2 regions of the Bradyrhizobium sp. USDA 4472 genome follow, and region 2 is predicted to be linked to the other one. Evidence: predicted binding sites of a transcription regulator. Region 2 holds the regulator's gene; the other holds the start of a gene.
What was found. Region 2 encodes HrcA, which represses chaperone genes, less so after heat shock. Its sites were predicted from a motif close to GTTAGCACTCNCNNNNNGNGAGTGCTAAC; they were not measured.
Positions count from the first base shown of each region.

Region 1 (14,240 bases), 1.1 Mb from region 2:
CGCCGCCGCGCCAATGCGATCCGCGATCGTCGTCCGAAATTTTTGATGCGCCGCCGCACCGCCATGGCGCGCGAGCTGCCGATTCATCGTGCGGAGCGCGAGATCATCGCGCGGACCTAGGCCGCGCGGATCACCGCGTCGGCCAGCAATCCCGCGAACAGCAAGGCCCCGGCATACTTGTTCGAATAGAACAGCCGCTTGCACAGCTCAGGATCCTCGATCCTGAGCCGCATGATCTGCGACGCCAGATGCGCGGCAAAGGCGGCAAGCCCGAGCCACGCCGGCCATCGCGCATCGCCTGACGCCAGCGCGACACCGATCAGCATCACCGCCACCCCATAGAACAGGATCAGCGCCCGATGCGTATGCGCGCCGAACAGGCGCGCGGTGGACTTGATGCCGATCAGCGCGTCGTCCTCGGCATCCTGATGCGCATAGATCGTGTCGTAGCCGATTACCCACGAAATCGCGCCGGCGTAGAGCACCAGCGCAGTGACACCGATGTGCCCGAAGGTGACGGCGAATCCCATCAGCGCGCCCCAGGAGAAGGCCAGCCCGAGCACGATCTGCGGCCACCAGGTGATGCGCTTCATGAAAGGGTAGACGGCGACGATCAGAAGCGAGGCGATGCCGGTCGCGACCGCGAAGCGGTTGAACTGCAGCAGCACCACGAGACCGATCAGCGCCTGCGCGACCATGAAGGCCAGCGCCTGCTTCGTCGTGACCTGCCCTGACGGCAGCGGCCGCGAGCGCGTGCGCTCGACCTTGTCGTCGAGGTCACGATCGGTGATGTCGTTCCAGGTGCAGCCGGCGCCGCGCATCACGAAGGCGCCGATGAAGAACAGTACGATCACGCGCGGCAGGCGGTGGACGTCATGCGCCATGCCGCTAGCGAGCGCCGCAGACCACCAGCATGGCATCAGGAGCAGCCAGGAACCGATCGGACGATCAAAGCGGGACAGCCGCAAATAGGGCCGCGCCCAGTGCGGCGCAAGCGTATCGACCCAGTTGCCGGTAGAGTCGGCAACGCGGGCGGATGCGTCACTCATCGGGTGAGAACGTTGCCGTTGAGCGTGTCGAAGGTGCTACCGCCCTTCTTGCCGGCATTGGCTTCCGGCGCAGTGCCTGAACCCAACACCTCGCTCAGCGACGGCCCGGCCGGGCCGCGCGGCTGGTTGGCCATCTGCTGCGCGACGTTGCAGACCTTCGTCTGCATCGACTCGGTATTCTTGTGACCGGTCTTCATCTGCTCGCCGACGTTCGGCGGGATTCCGCATTTGGCGGCGTGACTCTCGATGTATTTGATCATCTTGAGCTCAGCCTGGCTGAAGTTCCTGATCAACTTGCAGGCTTCGTCAGGCGGGGCGTGGCGATCGCTGGCGGCCTTGATCAGCTTGCCGCGCTTCTCGGCTTCCTCGCGGAGCGGCATGAACGCCTTCATGCAGTCCTCGCCGGGACCGGCCTGCGTCGGCGGGGCCGCACTGAAAGCGCCGGCGCCACCGATGGGGGCCGCGCCGTTGGTCGGGAACGAGGCTTGCGGCGCGCCGCCGATCGAGGCAACCGGCGCCCGGCCATTGACGGGCGGAAACGCCGGATCGCTTGCGCCCTGATTGGGCAGCGGCGCCGGGAACCCCTGGGCATAAGCTCCCGCGGCGCCCATGGCGACCATGGCGACCATGGCAGCGGTGATCGGAACCATCAAACGACGGATCATCAAGATAGTCTCTCCGGCAGGGGCTACGGGTTTCGGCGCCTGCCCAAATGAAGCGCAACCAGCGTGCTCGCGTTCTTACGATTCCTGCCGGCGCTTAACAACCCGTCGAATAGGGCAAGAGCGCGGCGTGCCGACGCACCAATCGGGCGATATTTACCCCCAATGGACCGGTTTCGGTTAAGAAACGGCGACAAATCGGACCTGAATGATGCCTTCCTACGATTTTCGCGGCCCCCGCCTGTTCGTCGACGCCCCCCTGGCTCAGGATGCCAGGGTCCCGCTCGACCGCGACCAGAGCAACTATCTCGGCAACGTGCTGCGGCTTGGCGCCGGGGCCGAAGTCCTGGCGTTCAACGGCCGCGACGGCGAATGGCAGGCCGCCATCGACGGCCGCAAGCGGCCCGACAACCTCATCATTCTCCAGCAGGTCCGGCCCCAGGACCGGCCGGCTGATCTTGCTTACGTCTTCGCCCCGCTCAAGCATGCCCGGCTCGATTATATGGTCCAGAAGGCCATCGAGATGGGCGCCGCCACGCTTCAACCGGTCCTGACCCGGTTCACCCAGGCCTCCCGGGTCAACACCGAGCGCATGCGCGCCAACGTCGTCGAGGCGGCCGAGCAATGCGGCATTTTGAGCATCGCCACGGTCAACGAGCCGGTGCCGCTCGACCGCTATCTCAGTCAGCGCCCGGCCGAACGCTTGCTGATTTTCTGCGATGAGGCGGCGGAGCTTCAAAGCCCCATTCAGAGCCTGCTGGATGCCCGCCAGACCGGCCAAGGTCTCGACGTGCTGATCGGCCCTGAAGGCGGCTTTGCCGAGGAGGAGCGTGCCCTGCTGCTGCGGCAACCGAAAATCCTGCGGCTCGCCCTGGGCCCGCGGATCATGCGCGCCGACACGGCTGCGGTCGCGGCGTTGGCATTGGTCCAGGCTGTACTGGGCGACTGGGGCGGCAGGGGCAGCTGAAAACGGATGAGTTTTTGTTGATGGACCGGCCAGGGGTCACATCTCCCCGTTGGGGAGAGGTGACCGAGCAAGCCGATCGAGCCCTTTTCCATGACGGACCAGGATTGCGATCCCTGCGTCAGCTGTGCTCGCGCAGCGATCGATTCAGGGTCTCGGAGGGCAGCTCTCCGAACGCGGCCCTGTAGCTCGCCGCAAACTCACTGAGATGCCAGAAGCCATGTGCAATCGCGCAGGCCTTCACGCTGCGTCGTCCCGGACCGACGCGCAACTGCCTACGCACCGACCAGAGTCGCAGGACCCGGCCATAGCGATGCGGGCTCATGCCGCAGATGGCCTGCGTCGCACTCTGCAGCGTGCGAACCGACACGCCCACACGCTCTGCCATTTCGGTCATCTTGAGCCAGATCGTCAGATCGTGCCGGATCAGTCTTTCCATGTCGGCGACGATCCGCAGGTAGCTCGCCGTGGTGGCATGCACGGATTTGCTGTTTACGCCGGAGCGAATGACCGCATCCATCGCGCTGAGCAGGGATTGTTCGAGCGCCGTTTGCGACGCCGGCCGGGCCAAATAGTCCGGATCGTTGGCGGCGGTTTCGAGGGTCGTGGAGATCAGGCCACGCAAAGAGGCGAGCTCGTTCGAGGCCAGGCTCAGCAAATGATAACCATCATCCAGATGGCACCAGGGCTCGCACGCGGGCGGCGTGAAGTAGACGACACCGATCAGACGACCGACCGGCTCATAGACCAGGCAGTCGGATACCCCCTTCAGAATGACGACCGAGCTGCCGATCGATTGCCCGTTGATGCGGGTCGAGGTGACGTGATCCATCGGCACCACCACGGCGGCGGCATGCGCGAGCTGATAGCCACGGATAATCCGCGGGAAGGTCTTCACCAGAGACAGGCTCAGGTTCGGAAGACTGAGCCGCGCGCGCATGATCGCCGTCGAGCCAGCAGACAAGGGCATGCTGGATGCGCCGGCATATCTCTCACTGTCGCCGAAATGATCGATGTCATACGACCGGAGCTCGAGCGCGGTGGATGGCTTGAGGCCCTGGAACGACAACGCGCACTCCGAGGCGCCCTTCTGCGCTTCATCGCAAGCAATGTTGAGAGGGCTCCGATCCATCGTCCTGCCGCTTACCTCCCCTTCCCGGTCGCTGCAGCGCGCTCGGGCGCCCGCAAATCATCCGGCCCATTGATGCCGGCGCGCTTGAGATCGCGAAGCAGTTTCGTGAGCAGCAACATGTTGGTCTTCTGTAGTTCGTGGTTGTTGCCGAACTTGAATGCGTTCTGCTCGGTCACGATCAGCCCCGCCTTGGTCTCGGCCAGAATTTTCCGTCTCTTCAGCCCCGTCACGCGACGGCGAACCGTCTCCAGCGGCAGGCTGAGGAAGCGAGAGAGCGCAGCGCGGGACACGCCCTGCTTGATCACATCCGGCTCGACCGTGTGAATGCTGGAAAATTTCTCGTCCAGCGCCGGATCGTTCATCACGTTGATGACGTTCGCATTGAGAATCGCATGAACGATCAGAAGGTCCATCGGATCGAATTCGTCGTAATTCCGGAACATCTCGCTGATCGAAAACAGCATGTAGGCCAGTGTGTGTCGCGAGACCGTCCGGATGATGTCTGAAGTATTGCGCATGAATCGGAAACCAGCATTCATCTTGTAAACGATGGCTGCAGCGGACGTATCATCCGACATACCCAAATTGAGTATGCGGCAATTTGCCAGCCACGCTCAATCTTCATCATGATCTCGTGGGCCTGCGGACGCGGGTGCATGGAGGCGAACCGCACTGAATGCTCGATCGGGCGCAGCGGCCCGCTGATGAGGCCGCATCCGACGCCACCGGAGATGCCCAAACATTTAGCGCATCGGCCACCGTTGCCAGCAGCCCATCTCGGCACAAGGTATTTTTTTACCGTACGTGAGGGGCTCCAAACTCGTTAAGCGATTGATCCTTTGGAGGTCGAAACCGTTTTCCGGCCATGCTAAGGGCTGCGCGAAATCCTGTGCCTCCCTGGCACCCCTGCCCTCGCCCGGTTCCACCGGAACCATGGACCCCAGAGATGACCGCGACTGCCACCTCGAATGCTGCCGGCTCCGCCGCCTGGGCGGATACGCTGCTGTTGTCGTTTGCGCAGGCCGGCTACGTCAGGGCCGAGCCCGCCATCCTGCAACCGGCCGAGCCGTTCCTCGACCTGTCCGGCGAGGACATCCGCAAAAGCCTCTATCTGACCACGGACCTGTCGGGCGAGGAGCTTTGCCTGCGCCCGGACCTGACGATCCCGGTGGCGCGCGACTACCTCGCCTCCAGCCGCGCCGGCCAGCCGGCCGGGTTCAGCTATCTGGGTCCCGTGTTCCGCTACCGCAGCGGCCACAGCAGTCAATTCCTCCAGGCCGGGATCGAGTCGTTCGGCCGCCAGGACAGCGCCGCCGCCGATGCCGAGACGCTGGCGCTGGCACTGGAGGCGACCGCCGCCTTCGGCGTGCGCGACGTCGAGATCCGGACCGGCGACGTCGCGCTGTTCAACGCTCTGCTCGACGCGCTCGACCTTTATCCGGTCTGGCGCCGCCGCCTGGTCAAGGACTTCAACCGCAAGATCAGCCTCGAGCAGGATCTGGAGCGGCTGGCAGCCGAGACCACCGCGACCCGCAGCGAATATGAGGGCGTGCTGGCCGCCCTCGCCGGCTCCGACCGCAAGGCGGCGCTGGCCTTCGTCACCGATTTGATGTCGATCGCCGGCACCACCAATGTCGGCGGCCGTACCACGGCCGAGATCGCCGACCGCTTCCTCGAGCAATCGACGCTGAAGGGCGGTGCGTTGCCGCGCGAGGCGATCACCGTGCTGAAGCGCTTCCTGTCGATCTCGGGGAATCCCGATGAGGCCGTCGCCGCGCTGCGCGCGCTCACCGCCGACGCCAAGCTCGACCTCGCCGGGGCGATCGACCAGCTCGAGAGCCGGGTCGGCTTCATGGCCGCGCGCGGCATCGACGTGAAGACCACGCGCTTCTCGACCGCGTTCGGGCGTGGGCTCGACTATTACACCGGCTTTGAGTTCGAGCTGCATCACCGGGGCAATGGCGCCGAGCCGCTGGTTGCCGGTGGCCGCTATGATGGACTGATGACCCAGCTCGGATCGCGGACCCCCATTCCGGCCGTCGGCTTCTCGGTCTGGGTCGATGCGCTGACCAGGATCGGCCGCAAGGTGGGAGCTTAAGTCATGAGCGCGCCATTCGTTCTGGCCGTTCCCTCCAAGGGCCGCCTGCAGGAAAACACCGAGGCCTTCTTCGCCCGCGCCGGGCTCAAGCTGTCCAAGGCCGGCGGCGCCCGCGACTATCGCGGCACCATCGCGGGCCTCGACAATGTCGAAGTCGCCTATCTCTCGGCGAGCGAGATCGCATCGCAGCTGTCCCGCGGGCTCGCGCATTTCGGCGTCACCGGCGAGGACCTGGTGCGCGAGAATATCGCCGATGCGGAGACGCGCGTCTCGCTGATCGACGGTCTCGGCTTCGGTTATGCCGACGTCGTGGTCGCGGTGCCGCAGGCGTGGATCGACGTGCGCACCATGGCGGATCTCGACGACGTCGCCACCGGTTTCCGCGAGCAGCATCACATGCGGATGCGGGTCGCGACCAAGTTCATCAACCTCACGCGCGCGTTCTTCTCGCAGCGGGGCATCGCCGATTACCGCATCGTCGAAAGCGCGGGCGCGACCGAAGGCGCGCCGGCGGCTGGCAGCGCCGAGTTGATCGTCGACATCACCACGACAGGTGCGACGCTCGCCGCCAACGGCTTGCGCGTGCTCGACGACGGCGTGATCCTGCGCAGCCAGGCCAATTTGGTCGCCTCGAAGGACGCCGACTGGTCGCCGCAGGCCCGCGAGACCGCGCGCGTCATCCTCGACCACATCGCGGCACGGGCGCGGGCCAACAAGTACCGCGAGGTCCGGACCCGCTTCCGGCAATGCGACGCGGCCCTGCTCGGCGAAGCTCACAGCCGATTCGGCGTTGTGGCTCCGTTCGGCGGACCGACATCGTCGGGAATGCTCACGCTGCACTGCCCGCCCGGGCAAATCTATGCGCTCGCGAGCTTCCTGCGCGAACATGGCGCCGAGACCGTCTCCGTGGTTTCGCTCGACTACGTGTTCGACCGGGAGAACCCGCTGTTCGCCAAGCTCGAAGCGTTCCTGCGGCAGTGAGCCCAAAGGTGTCGAGCTGCTCCGTTCAGCGTAGCGACAGCAAGCCTCAGCTATCATATGCTGTTGAGATGATCTCGAACGCCCTCTGGAACCCCGATCAATGACGCTGGGCTCTGACGTTTCCGGCCTGACCACCACCGCGGCGACTGCGGCTGCGAAAGGGCTTTCGATTGTCGTTCCCGTCTACAACGAGGCGGCCGGCCTTGCCGTCCTGCACCAGCGCATCTGCGACATCGCCAAGACCCTGCGGCAACGCTACCGCCTTGCCTGCGAGGTCGTTTATGTCGACGACGGCAGCGCGGATGCGACACTTTCGGTCGCGCGCTCGTTGCCGGCTGACGCGGTCGACGTCCAGGTCGTCTCGCTGTCGCGCAATTTCGGCAAGGAGGCGGCACTGATGGCCGGCCTCGACCATGCCCGCCTGGGCGCGGTCATGTTCATGGACGGCGACGGCCAGCATCCGCCCGATCTGGTCGAGCAGCTGGTGCGGCACTGGATCGAGGACGGCTACGACGTCGTCTATACCGCCAAGGCGCACCGCGACAACGAACCTTTCCTGCGGCGGCTCGCCGGGCGCGGCTTCTACGCGCTGATCAATTGGGGCGCCCGCCAGAAAATCCCGGAAGACGCCGGCGACTTCCGCTTGCTGTCGCCCCGCGCGGTCGCGGCCCTCAGGCAGCTGCCGGAGCGCAACCGCTTCTTCAAGGGACTGGCAAGCTGGATCGGCTTCCGTCAGATCCGCGTCGACTATGAGCCAGCAGAGCGTGTCCACGGCGTGACGACGTTCAGCGCCGCGCGCCTGCTCGGCCTGTCGATCGAGGGCGTCACGTCGTTCTCGGTCGCGCCCCTGCGCTTTGCCAGCCTGCTCGGCGTGCTGCTGGCCGGCATCGCCTTCCTGTTCGGGCTCTCGATCCTCTGGGAAGTGTTCACGACGGGCAAGCAGGTGCCCGGCTATCCCTCGCTGGTGGTCGGCCTGATGACGATCGGCGGCGTGCAGCTCATCATGATCGGCATCGTCGGCGAATATATCGGCAAGATCCTGTCCGAGCTGAAAGCGCGTCCGATCTACTTCGTCGCCGAGCACAGCGAAAAGCACTTCGAGGCCGACAAGGCCACCGACGCGCCGAACAGGACGGCGGCCGAATGAGCGCGGCTGCGGCAGCGCCGCGGCGGATCTGGCTCTGCGCCGACGATTACGGCATCAGCCCGGGCGTCAACCGCGCCATCCGCGACCTGATCGAACGCGGCCGCCTCAATGCGACCTCGGTGATGATGGTAGGTCCCGCGATCGCGCCGCACGAGGTCGAGACCCTTCAGGCCGTAGCGGAGGCAAGCCCGCGCTGCGCGATCGGTTTGCATGTGACCCTATCGGCGCCATTCCGGCCGCTCACCATGCATTTCCGTCCGCTCGACGGCGACATGTTCATGGCCTTTCCAAAGCTGCTGCGCGCCGGATTGATGCGGCGGCTCGACAGCGAATTTTTTCGCAACGAGGTGCGGGCACAGCTTGCGGCCTTTGCCGAAGCCTTCGGCCGCGCGCCCGACTTCGTCGACGGCCATCAGCATGTGCAGTTGTTTCCGCAAGTGCGTGACGGCTTTGTCGAGGCCGTCGCGGAGATCGCGCCGAAGGCATGGGTGCGCCAGGGCGGCCGGGATCTGCCGCTGGCGCAACGGCTGACGTCTCCAAAGGCGATGGTGCTCGATATCCTCAGCGCGCAATTCCGCAAGCGTGCGGGGCGCGCCGGTCTCGCATTCAATCCTGCCTTTGCGGGGGCCTACGACTTCACGCGGGCGGCTGATTTCGGCGCGCTGATGCGCCAATTCCTCGAGGGTCTTCCCGAGGGCGGCCTCGTGATGTGCCATCCGGGCTTCGTCGACGAGATCCTCACCGGTCTCGACCCGATGACGGACGTCCGGGAGCGCGAGCATGGCTATCTCGCCAGCGACGCCTTCGCGCAGCTGCTCGCGACCAGTCATGTGACATTGGGATGAAAGCGGCGAAAGCCGAGCCACGGGCCCATTTGTCGCATACCGAAATTTAATCCGGCGGCCACTGTTGGGGCCACAATGGAACCCTACATCCCGCTTGCGCTTGTTTCGCGCGAGGGAGATGACCATGACGCCGCAGGAACGCCAGCTCGTGGACGAGCTTTTCGACCGGCTTTCGAAGCTGGAAAATGCACCGCGCGATCCCGACGCGATCGCCGCGATTTCGGACGGCTTGCGCAAGGCGCCGGGCGCGGTCTATGCGCTGGTGCAGACCACGCTGCTGCAGGACGAGGCGCTCAGGCGCGCCCATAACCGCATCCAGGAGCTGGAAGCGGCCCATGCGCCGGAGCAGCCCCAGTCCGGCGGCTTCCTGGATACGATGCGCGACACGCTGTTCGGCTCGAGTCCGTCGCGCGGCTCGGTTCCGAACGTGCCGCCGCGCGAGCAGCGGCCGGTCTGGAACAGCGGCCAGGCGATGCAGCAGGCCCAGCCGGGCTACGGCCAGCCGCCCTATGGACAGGCTTACGGGCAAGGTCAGGGGTATGGACAAGGTTACGGCGCCCCGCCGGTCGGTGGTGGCGGCGGCTCGTTTCTCGGCACCGCGGCGGCAGCCGCCGCCGGCGTGGTCGGCGGCTCGCTGCTGCTCTCCAGTATTCGCGGCATGATGGGCGGCGGATCGCATCAGGCTTTTGGCGACACCACCATCATCGAGGAACGCGGCGGTGGCGGTCCCTGGGGCGGCGACCAGTCCGGCGGCTCGCTCGCGCGCGATGCCGGCCTCGATGACATCGGATCGAACCGGGATTCCCGTCAGGGCTTCCTCGACCAGGGATCGAACGATCAGGACAACAACGACCAGAATTTCGACAACAACGACGACGGCAATACGGACGTCGCCGACGACAGCGATTTCGGCGGCGGAGACGACGGCGGCAGCGATTACGCGTGAGGCTGCGCCAGCGCCAAGCAGAAACGGCCGCCGGCGAGGCGGCCGTTTTTATTGGAAGGTCAGGCGCTCACATCACCACGACCTTGGTGCCGACATTGACGCGGCCGTAGAGGTCGATGACGTCCTCGTTGCGCATGCGGATGCAGCCGGAGGAGACGTTGGTGCCGATGGTCCAGGGCTCGTTGGAGCCGTGGATGCGGTAGAGCGTCGAGCCGAGATACATCGCACGTGCGCCGAGCGGATTTTCCGGACCGCCTTCCATGTGCCTGGGCAAATCGGGGCGGCGCGCGATCATTTCCGCCGGTGGCGTCCAGTCCGGCCATTCGCGCTTGGCCGTGATCGACTTCACCCCGGTCCAGGTGAAGCCTTCGCGGCCGACGCCGATGCCATAACGCATCGCGCGGCCGTTGCCCTCGACGAGATAGAGGAACTTGTTGTTGGAATCGACGACGATCGTGCCGGCGCTTTCCTTGCCGCTATAGTCGACAACTTGCTTCTCGAACTTCGGATCGAACGGACGCTGGCGCGGATCGACCGCTTCCTGCTGGTAGCTTGCGCCCTGCTGATATGCACCCTGCATCTGCGGTTCGCCCATCGACGGCATCCGGCGCGGATCGGCATAGGCCGGCTGCTGCTGATAGATCGGCTGTTGCGGCGAATAGGCCGGACCGCGGCCGGGACCATCGCCGAACAGGAACTCGATGAAGCCGCCGCCCATGTTGGCATTGGAGGCGACGCGCATCGGCGCCGGAGCGACCTGCCGCTGGTAGAGCACTGCAGGCGGATCGTTCGGCACGCTGTTGTCGAAGGCGCTCGCGCTGGTAGCGCCGACAATGAAGGCGCATGCGCTGCCGAGCAGCGCGACAGACATTTTCTTGAACATCGACGTACTCTGTACTGTTTCGTCTCGTTGCATTCGCCGCCGAACGCGCTGGCTGTTGGCGTCCTCGACGTGGTCAATAAAGAGCAAACTCCGTTTCGTTTGGTAAACGCAGCGGCCGTTTCGATTCACCACGTCGCGAACGGCGGTGCAATTGGCGATCAGCGTTTATTTTCGATGAAGCGCAAAGCCTCATGGTTAATCGCGCGTTTGCACGCCGTCGCACGCGGCCGCACCACACTTCCGGACGTGAACCTCGTGTTAAATTGCTTCTGCCTACAAAGACGCGTGAGTGAGGTGGGGGAGTATCCTGATGGCTGTTCACCGCAAGCGTTTTCGTGTCGAGGATATCGCCGGTGGCGAGATGCCAGTTCTGGACGTAACCGACGAGTCGGGCCCGATGCATACCGAGATCATGGCAGAGCTGCGCGCGATCCGCGCACAGATGGCCCGAAGCGGTCAGCCCGCGCTGCCGCCGAGCGAAGGCGTCGTGGCGCAGGAAGTCGCGGAGACGCGCGCGTTGCTCGACACCTACCGGGCCCAGATCGAGCAATGCGAGAAGCTGAAGGTCGAGCTCGACCTCATTCATGACGCCATCGACCGCACCAAGCGCGAGATCGCGACCCTGCACGGCAAGAGCTTCGACGGCGGCGAGATGGCCAAGGTCAATGGCGAGCTCGGCGCGGTGGTCGGCGGTACCGAGCAGGCGACCCAGCAAATTCTCGAAGCGGCCGAATCGATCGACCAGGCCGCGAGCGCCATGTCCAAGGTGCAATCGGCCGACCAGCAGAAGCGGCTCGCCGACGACATCCAGGAACGCGTCATCTCGATCTTCGAAGCCTGCAACTTCCAGGACCTGACCGGCCAGCGCATCAGCAAGGTCATGAACACGATGAAGTTCATCGAGCAGCACATCAATTCGATGATGGACATCTGGGGCGGCGTCGACGCCATCAAGTCCCACGCGCCGGTGCCGGTCGACACCCGCAGCGAAGACGAAAAGCTCCTCAACGGTCCGAAGCTCGCCGGCGACGTCGGTCACGCCTCGCAGGACGACATCGACGCGCTGTTCGACTGAGCGAACGCGGCATACCGAAGTAAAAACGCCGGCGGGAGCCGGCGTTTTTTGTTTTGGGCTGTCATTGCGAGACCCTTCCTTCTTCCCTTGCGGGAAAGGGGACGTCAGACATCAGGCCCGCGGCGCGCAACGAACGTAGACCATGTTGCCGTAGCGGGTGGCGGCGTCCTTGTCGACGAAGCGGGTGATCATGACGCGACCGTCGAAGGAGACGACCTCGCGATCCAGCTCGCCCGGCGTCGGGCCGGGGGGGCCGATATAGTTCTTGCCGCTCGGCGAGCCCTTCAGCCGCAGCTCCTGCGGCGTCGCCTGATCGGCGAGATGCATGATCACGCCGCCGGAGGACCCGGCGCCGATCACGTAGGGATTCTTGCACTGGGCCCGCGCGGCCGCTTCGGTGCGGGCGCGGTCGGCCGGGTTCTGGAACGAGGCGAGGCCCCAACGGCCGACGATCTCGTCGGCGCGGATGGAGGCCGGCATTTCCGGCCCGGTGCCGGGCTCAGCCTCGGGCGCCGGCTGGGACGACGAGAAGGACGGCAGGCTCATGCCGCCGCCGCAGGCACCCAGCAGCAGCGCAAGGCAAGAGGCCGCCGCCAGATTGGCAACCGTGCGCGCGTGAGCTGAACTGATCATGGCATTCCCCCAAGCAAGCCTTTGGCCGCGCCCCTCTCGCAGCCAAGCGCAAAACCGCTGCCGGAGCAATGACGTCCTACTACACGCCGGCGCTCCGAACGAATTTCTATTGCCACCATCCTATATCCGCCTCACCAATCGCTTAACCACCTTTGCTTGACAGGATCGCGGCCAAGCCATATTTCCGTGGCGCACTATTAGCACTCGGAAAGCCCGATTGCTAAGCGCGCCGTGCGACCCTCGGGAGGGGGAACGGCGGCGCCGCCCCCACCCACTTCCGCTGCTTTCAGAGAAGCGAGCCTCCAAAGGGAAACGTCATGGCTAAGTCCAAATTTCGTCCGCTGCATGACCGTGTCGTGGTCAAACGTATCGACGCCGAGGAAAAGACCAAGGGCGGCATCATCATCCCCGACACCGCCAAGGAAAAGCCGTCCCAGGGCGAAATCGTCGCCGTCGGCCCCGGCGGCCGTGACGAGGCTGGCAAGCTGATCCCGATCGACCTCAAGGTCGGCGACCGCGTGCTGTTCGGCAAGTGGTCGGGCACCGAGGTCAAGATCGACAACGAAGATCTCCTGATCATGAAGGAGTCGGACATCATGGGCGTAATGGCCTAAGGCCATCTGCCTGAACAGCCGCTGAATGTCATGCCCGGATCATCAGGTCCGGGCATCCATCATTCCGCCTGATATCACCACGCACGACACATCACGAATGAACAGGGATTGCAGAACATGGCTGCCAAGGACGTCAAGTTTTCCGGAGACGCGCGCGATCGCATGCTGCGCGGCGTCGACATTCTCGCCAACGCCGTCAAGGTGACGCTCGGCCCCAAGGGCCGCAACGTCGTCATCGAGAAGAGCTTCGGCGCGCCCCGCATCACCAAGGACGGCGTCACCGTCGCCAAGGAGATCGAGCTCGAGGACAAGTTCGAGAACATGGGCGCCCAGATGGTGCGTGAGGTCGCCTCCAAGACCAACGATCTCGCCGGCGACGGCACCACCACCGCGACCGTGCTGGCCCAGGCCATCGTCCGCGAAGGCGCCAAGGCGGTTGCCGCCGGCATGAACCCGATGGACCTCAAGCGCGGCATCGACAGCGCGGTTGCGGCCGTCGTCAAGGACATCGAAAAGCGCGCCAAGCCGGTCGCCGCCTCCTCCGAGGTTGCCCAGGTCGGCACCATCTCGGCCAACGGCGACGCCGCCATCGGCAAGATGATCGCCCAGGCGATGCAGAAGGTCGGCAACGAGGGCGTCATCACCGTCGAGGAAAACAAGTCGCTCGACACCGAAGTCGACATCGTCGAGGGCATGAAGTTCGACCGCGGTTATCTCAGCCCCTACTTCGTGACCAATCCCGAGAAGATGACCGCCGAGCTCGAGGACGCCTACATCCTCCTGCACGAAAAGAAGCTCTCCGGGCTGCAGGCCATGCTGCCGGTGCTGGAAGCCGTGGTGCAGTCGGGCAAGCCGCTCGTCATCATCGCCGAGGACGTCGAGGGCGAAGCTCTCGCCACCCTGGTCGTCAACCGCCTGCGTGGCGGCCTCAAGGTTGCCGCGGTGAAGGCGCCGGGCTTCGGTGATCGCCGCAAGGCCATGCTCGAAGATCTCGCGATCCTGACCGGCGGCCAGCTGATCTCCGAAGACCTCGGCATGAAGCTCGAGAACGTCACGGTGAAGATGCTGGGTCGCGCCAAGAAGGTCGTGATCGACAAGGAGAACACCACGATCGTCAACGGTGCGGGCAAGAAGCCCGACATCGAGGCCCGCGTCGGCCAGATCAAGGCCCAGATCGAGGAGACCACCTCGGACTACGACCGCGAGAAGCT
Region 1 covers NZ_JBSSAM010000001.1:3,651,793-3,666,032, reverse strand. Annotated here, with positions in the region: gene ACVWZ4_RS16925 (DUF6101 family protein) at 1-120, shown strand, start outside; gene ubiA (4-hydroxybenzoate octaprenyltransferase) at 117-1,049, opposite strand; gene ACVWZ4_RS16915 (hypothetical protein) at 1,046-1,714, opposite strand; gene ACVWZ4_RS16910 (16S rRNA (uracil(1498)-N(3))-methyltransferase) at 1,923-2,678, shown strand; gene ACVWZ4_RS16905 (helix-turn-helix domain-containing protein) at 2,797-3,615, opposite strand; gene ACVWZ4_RS16900 (hypothetical protein) at 3,819-4,325, opposite strand; gene ACVWZ4_RS16895 (ATP phosphoribosyltransferase regulatory subunit) at 4,754-5,905, shown strand; gene hisG (ATP phosphoribosyltransferase) at 5,909-6,886, shown strand; gene ACVWZ4_RS16885 (glycosyltransferase family 2 protein) at 6,987-8,033, shown strand; gene ACVWZ4_RS16880 (ChbG/HpnK family deacetylase) at 8,030-8,878, shown strand; gene ACVWZ4_RS16875 (DUF2076 domain-containing protein) at 9,003-9,824, shown strand; gene ACVWZ4_RS16870 (L,D-transpeptidase) at 9,892-10,707, opposite strand; gene ACVWZ4_RS16865 (protein phosphatase CheZ) at 11,018-11,782, shown strand; gene ACVWZ4_RS16860 (hypothetical protein) at 11,894-12,415, opposite strand; gene ACVWZ4_RS16855 (co-chaperone GroES) at 12,733-13,029, shown strand; gene groL (chaperonin GroEL) at 13,147-14,240, shown strand, end outside.
Region 1: a site for HrcA is predicted at 12,612-12,640, ahead of ACVWZ4_RS16855 (co-chaperone GroES). Genes of this name have one in related genera too.

Region 2 (14,240 bases):
GTGTTGCAGGCTCCCAGCATGACGGAAAGCCCGGTCAGCGCGAGCGCGATGCGCGGCTTGCGAAATCGATCTTCTGTCGTCTTCGTCATCGCCTGGTCCCCTCCTACCGCTATCCCGGTCCCCAAACCGTTCGTTCGTGTCAGTCGATGATGAAGCCGAAATCGCCGCTGATGCCGTCGATCGGATCGACGCGGCGCGCGATGCCGTAGAGGCGGTTCATGCGGCCGAGCAGCGCCGACTGCGCATCCGAAGAGGGTGCGAACCCGTCGTCGGGCCGCGACAATTCCTTCTGGGCGACCGCGCGCACCACATAGGGGGTCACGATCACCATCAGCTCGGTCTCGTTGTTGACGAAGTCCTGGCTGCGGAACAGCGCGCCGAGGATCGGGATCTGGTCGACGCCGGGCAGGCCGTTGACGGCCTGCTTGGTCTGCTGCTGGATCAGGCCGGCCATTGCCATCGAACCACCGGAGGGAATTTCCAGCGTGGTCTCGGCGCGGCGGGTCTGGACCGAGGGAATGGTGATCGAGTTGGTCGAATTCGCGGACAGCGCCTGCGACACCGTGATCGCGTTCTGGCTCGACAGCTCCGAAACCTCGGTCATCACGCGCAGGCTGATGCGGCCCTCGCTGAGCACCACCGGCGTGAAGTTCAGGGAGATGCCGAACTTCTTGTAGGTGATCTGGGTGGTGCAGACATGCGTGGCCGGATCGCAGGCGTAGCCGCCGGGGATCGGGAATTCGCCACCGGCGATGAAAGTCGCTGACTCACCCGAGATCGCGGTCAGGCTCGGCTCGGCCAGCGTCCGCATCACGCCCGCGCTCTCCATCGCGCGCATCGTGGCGTTGACCGTGGCGACGCCCTTGGCAAGCCCTGTGACGCCGAGGCCGTTGCTGCCGACCAGCGGTCCGCCGCTGGCAGTGAACGGGTTGGAATTGTTGAAGTTCACCACCGCGGTGCCGGCATTCAGGCTGGCGCTGAGGTCGACGCCCAATTGCTTGACGATGTCGCGGCGGACTTCGCCGACGACGACTTTCAGCATGACCTGGTCGCGGCCACGGACCACGATGTTGTTGACGACCTTGTCGCTGCCGCCGACGAGCTTCGCGGCGACGTCGCCGGCCTGCTGGGCCTCGACCGGGCTCGACACCGAACCGGTCAGCATCACGCTGTCGCCGACGCCTTCGATCTGCACCCCCGGCAGCGACTGGTGCAGCGCCGCCCGCATGCCGTTGAGATCGCGCTTCACCGCGATGTCGTAGGAGGCGACCTGCTGGCCGTCGGCGCTGAAGAACACCACGTTGGTCTGGCCGACCTGTCCGCCGATGATGTAGGCGCGCTGCGACGACCGGATCACCGCATTGGCGATCTTGGGATCAGCCACCAGCACGTCCTTGACCTCGCGCGGCAGGTCGATGACCACAGATTTGCCGATTCCAAGCGACAGCGAACGCGTCCGTGCGGGCGCGACGGTCGCGGCCGGCGCCACGCCGAGGTCCGGCGCCTGCATCGGCGCCTGGTCTCCGACCGGCGCATCCGCGGCACGGACGAGATCGGGGCCTGCGACCAGCCCCAGCATCATCATCGCCCCTGCCCAGAACGAGCCAGCGCGCTTCCCCCGAATGCGCAGGCCCATCCGATAATCCCCGTAATTCATCATGTCTCCATCACTTCTGTGACGTTAGTTGTCGCGTCTGCACGCCGTAGCGGATCACGTTGACGCCGCTCTGACGCTGCTTGAGCGCCTGGTCTTCGGGCGCGCCGTCGGTGGCGCTGGCATCGGCGATGCTGCGCAGTGCGAGCGTCAAAGTTCCCCCCTGGCGCGAGGCCGACAGCGTGGCGACCTGCTCGGGCTTCAGCTCCAGCGTGACGGTCTTGCCGATCACGGCGGTCTGGCCGTCCTTTTCCTTCGGCGCCTGGTCGATCGCGAGCACGCGGATATTGGACAGGACGACCTCCGACAGGATCAGGTCATTGCCGCCGGTCGCACCGCTGGTGTCGGGGTTCTTCAGGCGGCGCGTCAGCACGACGTCGACGCGGTCGTTTGGCAGGATGAAGCCGCCGGCGGCGGTCTCTGCCGAGATCTCGGTGGATACGGCCCGCATGCCCGAGGGCAGGATCGCGGCCATGAAGCCGGAGCCGTCCGCCCTCACCAGCTTCTGCTCGCGGATCGGCTCGCCCTGCATCAACGGCACGCGCGCGATCGAGCCGGCGATCTCGGTTTGTGCGTTGGGCCTGCTGTCGCGCCGGACGAAGGCGCTGCTCGCGGTCGCTTGCGGCCAGGTCTGCCATTGCAGATCCTCGGCCTTCACGGCCTGGCCGAGCTGGATGTCGGATTTGGCGACGAGCACCTCGGTCGTCGGCAGCTTCTCGGCCACCGGGGCGACCGGCGCGGGCTTGTTGTCGTAGCTGCTCGCCAGATACGCAGCGACGCCGCCGGCGCTCAGCGCGATGACGAGAACGACAATGCGTGCGGTGTTCATACGCTTCTACTCTCACGCGGGGCACTCGAACCGCACGTGGCGTGTTCCCCCGCGTCGATGAGTAGGGAGTAAAAGTATAAGGGGTGTTGCGAGGCCGAGTGTGATGCCCTGTGACGGTGCGGGTTTTGGGCGGATGGTGAATGCCGCGTTATCCCGGTCGGTCAGTGGCCCCGTAGATTCACGCAGGCGCACTACGACCTTCGGAGGAGGCGCGGGAGCGTCATGGTGAATGGGTGGTTAGTAAAGGAGGTGCGTCGCGAGATGGAAGCAGCGCGCATCAACATCAGTGTCGTCCCGGCGAAGACTGCGCGCGTCCGGGACGACGTGGAGAGAGATACGAGGCTCCCCAACGCCATCATTGCGGAACTACCTCGTCCGCTTCTGCTCGATCACGTCCCAGATTTTCGCCGCAACGTCGGGGCCGCCAAGGCGTGCGATGGCGCGAATGCCGGTCGGCGACGTCACATTGATCTCGGTGAGATTGCCGTTGATGACGTCGATCCCGACGAACAGGAGGCCGCGCTCGCGCAGCGCCGGGCCGACGGTGGCGCAGATCTCGCGTTCGCGCGGCGTCAGCTCGGTCTCCTTGGCGGCGCCGCCGCGCACCATGTTGGAGCGGAGATCGTCGGCCGCCGGCACGCGGTTCACGGCGCCTGCGAACTCGCCATTGACCAGGATGATGCGCTTGTCGCCGAGCTTCACCTCGGGAATGAACTGCTGAATCACCCAGGACTCTTTGAACGTCACCGAGAACATGTCGAACAGCGAGCCGAAGTTCATGTCTTGCGGCATCACCCGGAACACCGCGGCGCCGCCATGGCCGTGCAGCGGCTTCATCACCACGGCACCGTATTTGTCGCGGAACGCGTTGATCTCATCTAAGTCGCGCGAGATCAAAGTCGGCGGCATCAGCTGCGGAAAGTTCATCACGAACAGTTTTTCGGGCGCGTTTCGCACCGCGGCGGGATCGTTGACCACCAGCGTCTTTGGGTGAATGCGTTCGAGCAGATGCGTCGAAGTGATATAGGCGAGGTCGAACGGCGGATCCTGCCGCAGCAGGACGACGTCGAAGCCGTTGAGCGCTTCGCGCCTGGGCTCGCCGAGGGTGAAATGATTGCCGGGCTCGTCGCGCACCGTCAGCAGTTGCACCGGCGCGACGATCTCCTCGCCGACCATCGAGAGCTTGTCGGGCGTATAATAGGACAGGCCGTGGCCGCGCTTCTGCGCCTCCAGGAGCAGCGCGAAGGTGGAATCGCCCTTGATGTTGATGCGGGCGATGGGGTCCATCTGGACGGCGACGTTCAGTTTCATGGGCTGCCTTTCAGGTCGAGGCGTCGAATGCCGCCAACACATGGCGTGGAAGTGACCGCGGCGCAATCAGCATGGCGTCGAATCGCAGCTCGAATTCCGCATGCTCGGGATGCGCTGCGAGCCAGCCCTGCGCGGCATCGATGATGCGCTGCTGCTGGCGTGGCGTGACCGCATAGGCGGCCTCGTCGAGGCTGGCGCGCGCCTTGACCTCGACGAAGGCGATCAGGTTGCGGCGGCGCGCCACGAGGTCGATCTCGCCATGCGCCGTGCGGTAGCGTTTGGCGAGGATGCGGTAACCCTTGGCCATGAGAAAGGCGGCGGCGCGGCTCTCGGCCGAGATGCCGGTGCGGAACGCGGCGACACGCTGGGGCGAGGCGACCTTTGGCTCCGGTTTGGGTTCTGCGACGCCCCTAGTCTTCGCCATCGCCGCCCCGCAAATCCTCGTGCGGACTCTTGGCGAGTTCGAGCGCGCGGGCATAGATCTCGCGGCGGGGCCGCCCAGAAAGCGCGACGGCATGCGCGACGGCGTCCTTGACGCTGTTCGTGGCGAGCTGCGCGCGCAGGAGATCGTCCAGTGCATCTGATGTCAGCACGTCGGCGTCGGCCGCGGGCGGTGCGATCACCAGCACGAATTCGCCGCGCGTCTCCAGCGCGTCGGCTTCGCGCGCGAGCTCACTCAGCGTCGCCCGCGAAATCTCCTCGTGCAATTTCGTCAGCTCGCGGCAAATCGCGGCTTCGCGCGTCCCCATGATCTCGGCGAGCTCGGCAAGCGTGTCCTGCACGCGATTGCCGGATTGGAACATCACCAGCGTGGCATCGATGCGCGCGAGCTCGGCCAGGCGCGATTTTCGCGCGGCCGATTTGGCGGGTAGAAAGCCCTCGAAGAAAAAACGGTTGGTCGGCAGCGCCGCAACCGACAGCGCCGCCAGCACCGACGAAGGGCCGGGCAGCGCAAAGACCGCATGGCCGGCGGCACAGACCTCGCGCACCAGCTTGTAACCGGGGTCGGAGATCAGCGGCGTCCCGGCGTCCGACACCAGCGCGACCGAGCCGCCTGCCGCGAGTGCCTCCAGGATCTTCGGCCGCGCAGCCTCGGCATTATGCTCGTGATACGGCTTGAGCTGCGCAGAGATGTCGTAACGCTCGGTCAGGCGCCGCGTGATGCGGGTGTCCTCGCAGGCGATGACGTCGACCCCGGCCAGCGTCTGGAGCGCCCGCAAGGTGATGTCGCCGAGATTGCCGATGGGGGTCGCGACCAGATAGAGGCCGGCCGCCGGCTTCGGAGCTGACAGCCGATGGGCGTCGATGGAGAAACCGCGCGAGGCGGTGTCCGCAGCTTCAGTCGTATTTATCGGAGCCGGCTTTGCGCGCATAATGAATCGAACTTAGGCATGATCCCGGTGGCTGGGAACCAGTCCCCGGAAAAAGATCATATTGGGAGAGGGACTGGAATGTGATCCATCCGGCATCACATTCGAGGGGGAATGAAGCGTCAGCGCCATATTCGCGGCGGAAACCGCGCCTTGATGCTGCGTGACGGACGGCAAACAGCTGGCCGGAACGAAGGGCAGCCGCGTTAAGCGGTCATTATCCTTTTGTTTTGGTTAACTATTTGTAGACAACATGCCTGAATCCGCGGCTTGTGTTGCGGACAAGAGTGAAGTGACGGGCCGCCTGCGGCCGGTCAGAAGAGAAGCTGCCATGGTGGGCCCGCGTGATCCGAAGTCTCCCGTTCAGGGGCCCCTGATGCCAGGGGCGACCCGGCGGAGTACGCTTGGCCTGCTGCTCGGCACGCCCTTGCTCTCGGCCTGCGCCGGCGTGCAGCAGAGCCTCAGCCAGTTTTCCAGCCCGTTCTCCAGCTCCTCGCCGCCTCCGGCCCAGCCGGCCGGTCCGCCACAGCAGGCGACGACCGCGGGCACCGGCGGCGTGAAGGTCGGGGTGATCCTGCCGCTCTCGGCCGCGGGCAATGCCGGGCTTGCGGCGCAATCCATGCGCAACGCCGCCGAGATGGCGCTGGCCGAGTTTCAGAACCCGAATATCCAGCTCCTGATCAAGGACGACAATGGCAGCCCGCAGGGCGCGCAAGCCGGCGCGCAGCAGGCGGTCGACGAAGGTGCCGAGATCATCCTGGGGCCGCTGTTCGCGCAGTCGGTGCCGGCGGTGGCGCAGGTCGCGCGCGCGCGCGGCATCTCGGTGATGGCGTTCTCCACCGATTCCAGCATCGCCGGCCGCGGCGTCTATCTCCTGAGCTTCCTGCCGGAGTCCGACGTCAACCGCATCATCGAATATTCCGCCGGCATCGGAAAACGCGCTGTTGCCGTGCTCGTGCCCGACAATGCCTATGGCAATGTCGTCGAGGCCGCGGTGAAGGCCGCGGTGCCCAGGCGCGGTGGGCGTGTCGTCGCGTTCGAAAGATACGGCGCCGATCGAGCCACGCCGGCGCGCAACGTGGCACAGCAGCTCGGCAGCGCGGACGCATTGTTCATTGCCGATGACGGCGATGCCGTCGTTTCGGTCGCAGACGCGATGACTGCAGCGGGCGCGAATCTGCGCAACATCCAGCTGCTCGGGACCGGCCTGTGGGACAGCCCGCGCGTCTATGCGAGTCCGGCGCTGCAGGGCGGCCTCTATGCCGCGCCGGATCCGGCCGGCTTCCGCGCGTTCTCCGGCCGCTACCGCACCAAATATGGCGCCGAGCCGATCCGCACCGCGACGCTCGCCTATGATGCCGTCGCGCTTGTCGCAGCGCTTGCGCGCACGCAGGGTACGACGCGCTTCTCGGCCGACGTGCTCACGAATCCATCTGGTTTCGCGGGCATCGATGGCCTGTTCCGGTTCCGTGCGGATGGCACCAATGAGCGCGGCCTTGCGGTGATGAAGGTGACGACGGGCGGCGGTGTCGCGGTCGCGGGCTCGCCGAAGAGTTTTGGGGCGTAGTCCTACGCCGCGAGATCCGCGACCACGGCGTCCAGCACCGGAAAACCGCTGCTCGTCACCCGCAACCGTCCCGCCGCATCGACCGTGATCGCGCCTTCCTCACGGAGCAGCGCGATACGTCTGGGATCGAGCGGACGGCCGGACAAGGCCTTGTAGCGCTCGGGGTCGATGCCTTCGGCCAGGCGCAATCCCATCAGCAAGAATTCGTCGGCCCGCTCCTCGCTGTTGAGGAGATCGTCGGTGACGATTCCATCGCCGTTGCTCTCGACCCGCATCAGCCAGGCTTCGGGACGCTTCTCGGTGGCGGTGGCGTGCCTGATGCCGTCGATGTCGAGGCGGCCATGGGCGCCGGGACCGATGCCGGCATATTCCTCACCGCGCCAGTACACCAGATTGTGCCGGCACTCGGCGCCGCGTCGCGCGTGATTTGAGATCTCGTAGGCGGGCAGGCCGAGCTTGTCGCAGGTCTCCTGCGTCACGTCGTAGAGCGCGCGCGCGACCACTTCGTCCGGCGTCTTCAATTTGCCCGCCTGGTGCAGGCCGAAGAACGGCGTGCCTTCCTCGATCGTCAATTGGTAGAGCGACAGATGCTCGGCCGCTTCATCGATCGCAAGGCGCAGCTCGTCCGCCCACATCGCCGGGGTCTGGTCGGGACGGGCGTAGATCAGGTCGAACGAATAGCGATCGAACGAGCGGCGCGCGATGGCGACGGCGTCGAGTGCCTCGCGCGCACTGTGCATGCGGCCGAGCGCTTTCAACGAGGCATCGTCGAGCGCCTGCACGCCGAGCGAGACCCGATTGACACCGGCAGCGCGATAGCCGGCGAAGCGCGTGGCCTCGACGCTGGTCGGGTTTGCTTCCAGCGTCACTTCGACGTCGTTGGCAACGCGCCAGTGCTTGCCGATCGCATCGAGCACCGCGCCGACGGTGGCGGGCTGCATGAGCGATGGTGTGCCTCCGCCGAGGAAGATCGAGCTGACTTCGCGACCGGGCGAGCGCTGCGCAGTCGTTTCGATCTCGCGCGCGAAGGCGGCCGCAAAACGCGCCTCGTCGATGGCGGCGTGGCGGACGTGGCTGTTGAAGTCGCAATAGGGACACTTCGACAGGCAGAACGGCCAGTGCACGTAGACGCCGAACGCATCTTTATCAGCGCGGCTCAAGGCAGATCTCCGCCAGTTTCACGAAGGCCCGGGCGCGGTGCGACAGGCCGAGGCCGAGCGGCGGCAGGCCATGCTTCTCGATGCTGGTCATCTCACCGAAGGTGCGGTCGTATCCGTCGGGCAGGAACATCGGATCGTAGCCGAAGCCGGCGGTGCCGCGGGGTGGCCACACCAGCGTGCCGTCGACGCGCGCCTCGACCTGTTCGAGATGATCGTCGGGCCAGGCGACGCAGAGCGCCGAGACGAAATGCGCTTTGCGCTTGTCCGGCGTGGTGGCGCCGCGCTCCTGCAGCAGGCGCTCGATCTGCGCCATGGCGGCGGCAAAGTCCTTGGACGGACCGGCCCAGCGTGCGCTGTAGATGCCGGGCGCGCCGTCGAGCGCGTCGACGACGATTCCGGAATCATCGGCAAAAGCCGGTAGCTTGGTCGCCTGCGCGGCCGCGATTGCCTTGATCGCGGCGTTGCTGCGGAAATCGCTGCCGGTCTCGTCAGGCTCGCCAAGGCCGAGTTCGCCGGCCGACACCACCTCGATGCCGTGAGGCGCGAGCAGCTCTTTCATCTCGGCGAGCTTGCCGGGATTGTGGGTCGCGATGACGAGCTTTCCGGTGATTCGGCGGTGCATGGGGCTATTGACTACGCCACAGCCAGTTTCTGCAAGTCCACCAGACGCGCGATGCCTTTTTGCGCCAATGCGATCAGCGCCAGGAACTCGTCCTGCGTAAACGGCTCGCGTTCCGCAGTGCCCTGCACCTCGATGATGCGGCCGTCACCGGTCATGACGAAATTGGCGTCGGTTTCGGCTGCCGAGTCCTCGGCATAGTCGAGATCGAGCACCGGCGTGCCCTTGTAGATGCCGCATGAGATTGCGGCGACGTTGTCGCGCATCACGTTGGCCTTGATCATGTTGCGCGACTTCATCCAGTTGATGCAGTCGGCGAGCGCGACCCAGGCCCCGGTGATCGAGGCGGTGCGGGTGCCGCCGTCGGCCTGGAGCACGTCGCAATCGACGGTGATCTGGCGCTCGCCGAGCGCTTCGAGATCGACGATGGTGCGCAGGGAGCGGCCGATCAGGCGCTGGATCTCGACGGTGCGGCCGCTCTGCTTGCCGGCCGAGGCCTCGCGGCGGGTGCGTTCCGAGGTCGCACGCGGCAGCATGCCGTATTCGGCGGTGACCCAGCCGCGACCCTGGCCCTTCAGCCACGGCGGCAGGCGGTCTTCCAGCGTGGCGGTCACAAGCACGTGGGTGTCGCCGAATTTCACGAGGCAGGAGCCTTCCGCATATTTGACCACGCCACGCTCAAGCGTCACGGGGCGCAATTCGTCGGGCGCACGGCGGCTTGGCCGCATGGGAAATCCTCCAAAACTCGCAAGGTCAGGCTGTTCGCGGTGCTTGTAGGTGGGGTGAGGGTGGGCAGCAAGGCTTTTTCGCCCCTGATATCTGCCCCGCAAACGCCACGCTTGTCAGACGCGCCCGGGATGGACAAATTACGAGGAACTGACAGGAGTTAACGTCTGTGGCCCATCACGATCCGATCCATCTGATCGCGCCGCGCGCAGGCCTCGCCCAGCTCAACGAGCGTTCCCGCGACATCTTTCGTCAAATCGTCGAAAGTTACCTCGCGACCGGTGAGCCGGTGGGCTCGCGCAACATCTCGCGCCTGATCGCGATGCCGCTGTCGCCGGCTTCCGTGCGCAACGTCATGGCCGATCTGGAACAGCTCGGTCTGATCTACGCTCCGCATACCTCCGCCGGCCGGCTGCCGACGGAACTCGGCCTGCGCTTCTTCGTCGACGCCCTGATGCAGGTCGGCGATCTCAACGAGTCCGAGCGGCAATCGATCCAGAGCCAGCTCGCCACCGTCGGCCACGCCCAATCGGTCGAGGCGGCGCTGGATCAGGCGTTGACCCGGCTCTCCGGCCTGACGCGCGCCGCGGCGGTGGTGTTGACGCCGAAGTCCAATGCGCGGCTCAAGCACATCGAATTCGTCCGGCTGGAACCCGAGAAGGCGCTGGTCATCCTGGTCGGAGAGGACGGCCAGGTCGAAAACCGTGTGCTGGCGCTGCCGCCGGGGGTTCCCTCCTCGGCCATCACGGAAGCCGGCAATTTCCTCAATGCGCGGATTCGCGGGCGGACGCTCGCCGAGGCGCGGCTGGAGCTGGAAACCGCGCTCGGCGAGGCCCGCGCCGAGCTCGATCAATTGACGCAAAAGGTGATCTCGGCCGGGATCGCGAGCTGGTCGGGCGGCGAGAACGAGGACCGCCAGCTCATCGTGCGCGGACACGCCAATCTGCTGGAAGATCTGCACGCGCTCGAGGATCTCGAGCGTGTCAGGCTGTTGTTCGAGGATCTCGAGACCAAGCGCGGCGTGATCGACCTGTTGGGGCGCGCGGAAACCGCCGAAGGCGTCAGAATCTTCATCGGCAGCGAGAACAAGCTGTTTTCGCTGTCCGGCTCCTCCACCATCATCTCGCCCTATCGGGATGCCGCCGGCCACATCGTCGGCGTTTTGGGCGTCATCGGGCCCACACGGCTGAACTATGCCCGTGTGATCCCGACCGTGGACTATGCCGCCCGCATCGTCAGCCGCCTGCTGGGCGGGCTGACCGGCATTGAGCCGATCACGGGCGCTTGATTTTCGGCGTCCGAAGCACGATATCCGGGCCAGCAAACCTCCCCTTGAGACGAGTTCGAGAAGCAGCCGATGACCGATCCCACCCGGCAACCCGAAGACACGGCCGCGCCGACCGGCGAACCCGTGGTGTCAAAGCCCTACATCATGCCCGACGATCCCGAGCCCGGCTCGGTCGAAACGTTGCAAAAGGAAGCTGCCGAGGCGCGCGACCGCATGCTGCGGACGCTGGCCGAGATGGAGAACCTGCGCAAGCGCACCGCCAAGGAGGTCGCCGACGCCAAGCTCTACGGCATCACCGGCTTTGCCCGCGACGTGCTCGACATCGCCGACAATCTCCAGCGCGCGCTCGATGCCGTTCCGTCCGAAGCGCGTGCTGCGGCCGATCCCGGCCTGATCGCGCTGATCGAGGGCGTCGAGCTCACCGAGCGCTCGCTGCTCAATGCGCTGGAAAAGCACGGCGTGAAGAAGCTCGATCCGCAGGGCCAGAAGTTCGACCCGAACTTCCATCAGGCGATGTACGAGGTGCCTGACGCATCGGTGCCCGCGGGCACCGTCGTGCAGGTCATGCAGGCCGGCTACACCATCGGCGAGCGCGTGCTGCGTCCGGCGCTGGTCGGCGTCGCCAAGGGCGGCGCAAAGCCCGCGCCCGCGGCGAACAGCAACGAAGCGAACTGAACGATATCGAGGAGCGCGCTCGCGCGCGTCTCCTCCTCTTCCTCAAGGTCTGGCAGAGGTGAGCGCTTTATGCGCTCACCGCGATATCCGCGGACTGAATCCGCTTCACGCCGGCCTTGGCCATGTCGGCCCAGGCCTTCGCGAGCGAGCCCTGATTGTCGATGCCGCGGCAGGCGTCTTCCACGACGTAGACTTCAAAACCAGCCTTGCGCGCATCGAGCGCAGTCCAGGCGACGCAGAAGTCCGTGGCGAGGCCCGCGACAAAGACGCGCTTGATCTTGCGGGACTTCAGATAGGCGGCGAGCCCCGTCGTTGTCTTGCCGTCGGCTTCGACGAAGGCCGAATAGCTGTCGACATCCTTGTGGAAGCCCTTGCGGATGATGAGCTCGGCCTGCGGGATCGAGAGGTCTTTCGACAGCGAGGCGCCATCGGTGCCCTGCACGCAATGGTCGGGCCACAGCACCTGCTTGCCGTAGGGCAGGTCGATGGTCTCGAACGGCTTCTTGCCGGAATGCGCTGACGCGAACGAGACGTGGCCGGGCGTGTGCCAGTCCTGCGTCATCACCACGTTCGAAAATGCTTTGGCCATCTTGTTGATCACAGGCACGACCTGCTCGCCTTCCTTCACTGCGAGGCTGCCGCCCGGCAGGAAGCAGTTCTGCACATCGATCACGAGCAGCGCGGATGCATCGTCCGGCTTGATCGAGGCTGCTGCGAAAAGTGCCGATGGCGCGAGGCTCGCGAGTGTGGTGGTCCCCAGCGCGGCCAAGATCTGTCGTCGATTAATCATCGTCCGCCTCCCTCAAGGTTGATCCGGTGGAGGGAAGCCTAGTTCCGTTCGTGTACAAACGAAAGCCCGCAAATGCAGCCGGCCCTGGTGAGGGGATGGGCGCTACCCCTTCGGCTGGATGCCGTCGCGGACGGCGCGGAAGCGGGTGAAGGCGTCGGACCACTGGTCGCGCGGAGCGCTGGCGATGATGCGCAGCGAGGTGCCGCCGCCGAACCGGATCCATTGCACGACCGTGACCGGGGTCTTGTCCTTGCCGCTGACGCCGTCGATCCGGGTCTCAAAGCCGGGCTGGCTGTTGATGCGGATCGGCTCGGACATGGTGACGCGGGACTCGCGCAGGCCGGGGATCTGGAGCGCGGCCTCCTGGGCGAAGCGGGCGCGGTCGTCGGCGGCTTGCGGAGTGGCGCCGATCAGGCCGAGGATCATGAACGGCTTCGATTCATAGCCCGCGCTCTCGTCACCGTCGGCCAGGATGATGCTCGAGCCCGGCACCAGCGTGCGGATGTCCTTGAAGCCGGCGAGATCGGTGATCTTGAACGGCATCAGCCCGAGCTGCTCGTCAGCCGACACCTCCTTGCGCAGGGTGGCGGTCGCAAACATCTGCCGCACCGCCTCGTCGGTGTAGATCTTCGAGGCGTTCTCCGGGACCTGCACCGCGACATAGCCGGAGAAGCCAGTGCCCGGCACGATCATCGAATAGCGCTTCACCAGCGTGTCCCCGGCCTTGCCGCTCTCGGTGGTAAAATAGGCAAGGCCCGCCGATGTCTCGATCTTCTCCGGCTTGACGCCGTTGACGCCGCCCGGATTGGCGTTGAAGGCCGTTGCAACCTCGTTATAGGCCGCCGGCGGCAGTTCGGTGACCAGCACCTTGACGCTGCCGTCCTCGTTCTCGAAGCCCGGGAAGGTCTTGGCCTTGCTCAGCCCGACCAGCGGCACCATGCCGAGACGCAGACCCGGCGGATACACGGCGTCGGCAGCAAGCGCCGGAAGCGCGGAGACAACGATAAGGGCGAGCGCGGCGAGGGGGCGGATCAGCTTCATGGGCACTCTGATTGGTTCATATTGAGGCCGTACGATGGTCGGCCGTTGGCCGCGTTGTCGCGCGAAGCGGCCCCGTGACGAGGCCGTCCGGCCGGTCCGCCTTTTAGCGGGTTTGGTGCGCCGGCAACAGGGCCGGGCCGATCACGGCAGCGGAGACGGCCTGAGCACTGAACCTGTTAACAAATCCTCACCCGCAAGGGCGGTGAAGCCCGGATATGATCTTCCAAAACCCAATGTTTTCACGGTCCAAACTTGCGTTCGGTCCTTGCGGGCTCCTCCCCCCCTCCTATATGAGCCTCAACCATCGCAATATCGCGAATGTTTGATCTTAGGGGGTTTCGGTTCGGGTGCCTTCTGGGCCCAGCCAACCTGCCGCAAAAAGAAGGATATCAGGACCATGGGAAAGGTCATTGGGATCGACCTCGGCACCACGAATTCGTGCGTCGCCGTGATGGACGGCAAGAACGCCAAAGTTATCGAGAATTCCGAAGGCATGCGCACGACGCCTTCGATCGTCGCCGTGACTGATGACGGTGAGCGCCTCGTCGGCCAGCCCGCCAAGCGCCAGGCCGTGACCAATCCAGAGCGTACGTTCTTCGCAGTGAAGCGCCTCATCGGCCGCCGCTACGACGACCCGATGGTCGAGAAGGACAAGAAGCTCGTTCCGTACAAGATCGTGAAGGCTTCGAACGGCGACGCCTGGGTCGAGGCCGACGGCCAGACCTACTCGCCCTCGCAGGTCTCTGCGTTCATCTTGCAGAAGATGAAGGAGACCGCCGAAGCCCATCTCGGCCAGAAGGTCGACCAGGCGGTCATCACCGTTCCCGCTTACTTCAACGACGCCCAGCGCCAGGCGACCAAGGACGCCGGCAAGATCGCGGGCCTCGAGGTGCTGCGCATCATCAACGAGCCGACCGCAGCCGCGCTGGCCTATGGCCTCGACAAGACCAAGGCCGGCACGATCGCCGTGTACGATCTCGGCGGCGGCACGTTCGATATCTCCATTCTCGAAATCGGCGACGGCGTGTTCGAGGTGAAGTCGACCAACGGCGACACCTTCCTCGGCGGCGAAGATTTCGACATGCGGCTGGTCGGCTATCTCGCCGACGAGTTCCAGAAGGAGCAGGGCATCAACCTGCGCAACGACAAGCTCGCGTTGCAGCGCCTGAAGGAAGCCGCTGAAAAGGCCAAGATCGAGCTGTCGTCGACG
Region 2 covers NZ_JBSSAM010000001.1:2,542,526-2,556,765, reverse strand. Annotated here, with positions in the region: gene ACVWZ4_RS11660 (CpaD family pilus assembly protein) at 1-89, opposite strand, end outside; gene ACVWZ4_RS11655 (type II and III secretion system protein family protein) at 140-1,657, opposite strand; gene cpaB (Flp pilus assembly protein CpaB) at 1,668-2,483, opposite strand; gene gshB (glutathione synthase) at 2,850-3,794, opposite strand; gene ACVWZ4_RS11640 (YraN family protein) at 3,805-4,218, opposite strand; gene rsmI (16S rRNA (cytidine(1402)-2'-O)-methyltransferase) at 4,205-5,167, opposite strand; gene ACVWZ4_RS11630 (penicillin-binding protein activator) at 5,496-6,731, shown strand; gene hemW (radical SAM family heme chaperone HemW) at 6,734-7,891, opposite strand; gene rdgB (RdgB/HAM1 family non-canonical purine NTP pyrophosphatase) at 7,878-8,513, opposite strand; gene rph (ribonuclease PH) at 8,525-9,238, opposite strand; gene hrcA (heat-inducible transcriptional repressor HrcA) at 9,406-10,524, shown strand; gene grpE (nucleotide exchange factor GrpE) at 10,594-11,199, shown strand; gene pncA (bifunctional nicotinamidase/pyrazinamidase) at 11,267-11,989, opposite strand; gene ACVWZ4_RS11595 (hypothetical protein) at 12,092-13,030, opposite strand; gene dnaK (molecular chaperone DnaK) at 13,428-14,240, shown strand, end outside.